Regions from separate parts of the Streptomyces sp. NPDC008121 genome, predicted to be linked through region 1. Evidence: riboswitches for the same ligand, from Rfam matches in the RefSeq annotation. Region 1 holds a riboswitch; the other holds the start of a gene.

Region 1 (2,191 bases):
CGCGCGCGGAGGCCGAGGCGGCGGCCGGGGGCGCCTCGGCCGGCGCGGATGCCGTACGGGGCGCGGAGCACGGGGCGGGGCCAGGGGCGGCGGGTGCCTCCGCCCCGCCGGCCGAGGCGGAGACACCGGCGGAGCGGCGGTGGGCGCCCGGGCACGACGTACGGCACGCGGTGTACGGAGCCGGCTGGGTGCAGGGCAGCGGGGTCGGACGGGTCACCGTCCGGTTCGAGCAGCCGGGATCGGCGCCGGGCCGGGTGCGGACCTTCCCCGTCGACGATCCGGAGCTGGAACCCGCGGACCCGCTGCCGCTGGTGGGAGGCGGGGAGGGGACGGCCGCGGTCGCCTGAGGGGGACGGGCCGGGCAGCGCCGACTGCGGGAGGCGCCCAGGGGGCGGACGCGTACCGCCGGGGCAGCCGCGGCGCGGTCCGTCGGGTCTGGGGCAGCCGATGGGGCCGGCCGGCTCGTCAGGCCTCTTCCTGGCCCGCCAGACGGCCGAAGTCGCGGTCCGGGACCGGCGGGAGGGCGATGTTGTAGTGGCGGTACAGCTGGAGTTCCTGCTCCGGGGAGAGGTGGCGGCCCACACCGAAGTCCGGGGCGTCCTTGATCAGGGCGCGCTCGTACGGGATGTGCAGGCCGTCCTCGACCAGTTCGCTGGGCTCCAGCGGGACGAAGGCGTCCCGGCTGAAGAGACCGGTGCGGACCGCGGCCCACTCCGGTACGCCGGTCGCGTCGTCGAGGTACACCTCGTCCACGGTCCCGATCTTGTTGCCGTTACGGTCGAACGCCTTGCGGCCGATCAGGCTGCGCGGATCGATGTCGGTCTGCACGGTCCCTCCAACTGGTCGCGGCTGCTCTACAAGACTACGAAAGTGCACATCTGGGATGTCGGCCACTTGAGCGACGGCACGGGGAAGCGCGCTGGTAGGCTGGCTGTGGCTGTCGACCCCGTGCGGGAGAGTCCTCCGGAGAAAGCTTTCGGAGGCGCCGAAGGAGCAAATCCTCCCCGGAATCTCTCAGGCCCCCGTACCGCACGGACGAGGTCACTCTGGAAAGCAGGGCGGACGTCAGACGGCATTCGCTCTCACCGACGGTGAAAGCCGGCGTGCCCCTTCGGCGTGCCGGTGAAGCTCTCAGGTTGAGATGACAGAGGGGGAGGCCGTCCGGGCACCCGCGCCGTGGTGCTTCTCGCAGGTCGTGACGACCAGGAGGCCTCCGTACATGACCGCTCACCGCACCCCGCTCTCCGAGCTCGAGCAGGGCATCCCGTTCGAACAGCGGCACATCGGGCCCGACGCCGAAGCCCGCGCCAAGATGCTCGCGCAGGTCGGCTACGGCTCCCTGGACGAGCTGACGGCCGCCGCCGTGCCGGACGTGATCAAGAGCGCCGAGGCGCTCGGCCTGCCCGCCGCCCGTACCGAGGCCGAGGTCCTCGCCGAGCTGCGTGAGCTCGCCGACCGCAACCAGGTCCTCGCCCCCATGATCGGCCTCGGCTACTACGGCACCTTCACCCCGCCGGTCATCCTGCGGAACGTGATGGAGAACCCCGCCTGGTACACGGCGTACACGCCCTATCAGCCGGAGATCTCCCAGGGCCGTCTGGAGGCGCTGCTCAACTTCCAGACCATGGTCGCCGACCTGACCGGTCTGCCCACCTCCGGCGCCTCGCTGCTCGACGAGGGCACCGCGGCCGCCGAGGCCATGGCCCTCTCCCGCCGGGTCGGCAAGGTCAAGAACGGTGTCTTCCTCATCGACGCCGACGCCCTGCCGCAGACCATCGCCGTGATCGAGACGCGCGCCGAGCCGACCGGTGTCGAGGTCGTCGTCGCCGATCTGAGCGACGGCATCCCCGCCGACGTGGCCGAGCGCGGTGTCTTCGGCGTGCTGCTGCAGTACCCCGGCGCCTCCGGCGCCGTCCGGGACATCAAGCCCGTCATCGACGCGGCGCACGAGCTCGGCGCCATCGTCACCGTCGCCGCCGACCTGCTCGCGCTGACCCTCCTCACCTCCCCGGGCGAACTGGGCGCGGACATCGCCGTGGGCACCACCCAGCGCTTCGGTGTCCCCATGGGCTTCGGCGGACCGCACGCCGGCTACATGGCGGTCCAGGACAAGCACGCCCGCTCCCTCCCCGGCCGCCTCGTCGGCGTCTCCGTCGACGCCGACGGCAACAAGGCCTACCGTCTGGCCCTG
Region 2 (2,191 bases), on a different contig from region 1:
AGACGCCGCGGCCCCGGTCCCGCTGGCCCTCGCGGGCGGCGGCCGGGGTGACGTCGAGCAGGATCAGATGGAGGGCGCTGCCGCGGCGGCGGGCCTCGCGGGCGAGCCATTCGCGCACCCAGGACTGGGTGCCGCAGTCGTGGACGATCACGCTCCGGCCGGCGCGCAGCTCCCGGCGCAGCCCGGCGTAGTGCGCGATCCGGACCAGGGGGCGGTAGACGGCGTACGGGAGGAAGCCGGGCATCCGGGCCTCCCAGCGCTCCCGGGCGTCCTGCGAGTCGATGCCGCGGCCGCCGGCGGCGCGGCGCATCAGCGTCGACTTGCCGCTGCCCGGCAGTCCGGAGACGACGACGAGGTCCCCCGGGGCGAAGGCGAGGACCCGGGGCCCGTGTCCGTCCCGGTCGCGCAGGTCCCGCAGCAGGCGCGCGGAGGCTCCGCGCCGACGGGTCCTGGCCCGGGCGCGCGGGGCCGGTACAGCCGTACTGGTCGCGTAGGCGCCGGTTCTCTGGAACGTCATCGCTTCTCCCCCTGTCGGGTCGTGAAGACCCTTCCCCAAGAAGTGTAAAGAGACAGTAATGAGGCACAAGCGATTTGCCGACGAGGACCCGCGTGCAATGATGTGCGCGCCAAGCGCACACAACCACATACCGGCCGCTCGAATCCGCGCGGGAGAGTCCTGGACGGGCCGCAGCAGCGCTGCGGCGGTCCGGGCGCCGAAGGAGCAAGACCCTCCCTTGAATCTCTCAGGCCCCGTACCGCGCGGATGAGGCAGATCTGAAAAGCGGGCGCGCTCGTCGCGCCCCACCCAAGGTGCAAGCCGAGGATGCTCTCGGTGAACCTCTCAGGTTCCATGACAGATGGGGAGGATCGTCCTCGTCGTCATGATCTTTTTCGCCCTGGGACCCGGGAGCCACACCCATGAGCACTGCCGCCCCCCGCCTGACCGCCCTCGATGCCCTGCATCGCTCCCTGGGCGCGACCATGACCGACTTCGCGGGCTGGGACATGCCGCTGCGCTACGGCAGCGAGCGCGACGAGCACAACGCCGTCCGCGCCAAGGCGGGCCTCTTCGACCTCTCGCACATGGGAGAGATCACGGTCACCGGTCCGCAGGCCGTGGAGCTGCTGGACTTCGCCCTGGTCGGCAACATCTCGACCGTGGGCCCGGGCCGCGCCCGCTACACGATGATCTGCCAGGAGGACGGCGGCATCCTCGACGACCTGATCGTGTACCGGCTCGGCGAGAGCGAGTACATGGTCGTCGCCAACGCCTCCAACGCCCAGATCGTGCTGGACGCGCTCACCGCGCGGGCGGCGGGCTTCGACGCCGAGGTGCGCGACGACCGCGACGCGTACGCGCTGATCGCCGTCCAGGGCCCGGAGTCCCCCGGCATCCTGGCGTCGCTGACCGACGCCGATCTGGACGGTCTGAAGTACTACGCCGGGCTGCCCGGCACGGTCGCGGGGGTCCCCGCGCTGATCGCCCGTACCGGCTACACCGGTGAGGACGGCTTCGAGCTGTTCCTGAAGCCCGAGCACGCCGAGGGCGTCTGGCGGGCGCTGACCGAGGCGGGCGCCCCGGTCGGCCTCATCCCCTGCGGGCTCTCCTGCCGCGACACGCTCCGCCTGGAGGCGGGCATGCCGCTGTACGGTCACGAGCTGACCACGGGTCTGACCCCCTTCGACGCCGGTCTGGGCCGGGTCGTGAAGTTCGAGAAGACGACCAACGACGGCGACTTCGTGGGCCGCAAGGCCCTGGAGGCGGCCGCCGAGCGGGCCGCGGCCAGCCCGCCCCGCAAGCTGGTCGGCCTGGTCGCCGAGGGCCGCCGCGTGCCGCGGGCCGGCTTCGCGGTCGTGGTGGACGGCCGGGTCGTCGGCGAGGTCACCTCGGGCGCCCCCTCCCCCACCCTCGGAAAGCCGATCGCCATGGCGTACGTGGACGCGGCACACGCCGAGCCGGGCACGCAGGGTGTAGGTGTGGACATCCGCGGCACCCACGAGCCGTACGAGGTCGTGGCGCTGCCGTTCTACAAGCGCCGGAAGTGACGTCGGCGCGGCCGGGGGATCCGGCCGCGCGTTCCCTCCGCCGGCCGGCGCCCCGCCGCCTCCCGTCTCATCTCTCGTCTCATTTCGCAAGACCCACGTTCATCAGCACTCCCCCGATCCAGGAGAATCAGGTCATGAGCAACCC

The links. A riboswitch is a leader RNA that binds a small molecule or an ion and turns the genes downstream of it on or off. The one in region 1 is predicted to bind glycine.
Region 2: linked by a shared signal. The riboswitch ahead of gcvT (glycine cleavage system aminomethyltransferase GcvT) and the one ahead of gcvP (aminomethyl-transferring glycine dehydrogenase) in region 1 are both predicted to bind glycine.

The regions. Positions count from the first base shown of each region.
Region 1 is NZ_JBIBHT010000002.1:1,023,550-1,025,740, reverse strand. It holds gene ACFZBD_RS10090 (DNA polymerase IV) at 1-347, shown strand, start outside; gene ACFZBD_RS10085 (PRC-barrel domain-containing protein) at 466-828, opposite strand; glycine riboswitch at 942-1,040, shown strand; gene gcvP (aminomethyl-transferring glycine dehydrogenase) at 1,220-2,191, shown strand, end outside.
Region 2 is NZ_JBIBHT010000003.1:284,815-287,005, forward strand. It holds gene ACFZBD_RS11395 (AAA family ATPase) at 1-517, opposite strand, end outside; glycine riboswitch at 657-768, shown strand; gene gcvT (glycine cleavage system aminomethyltransferase GcvT) at 919-2,046, shown strand; gene gcvH (glycine cleavage system protein GcvH) at 2,181-2,191, shown strand, end outside.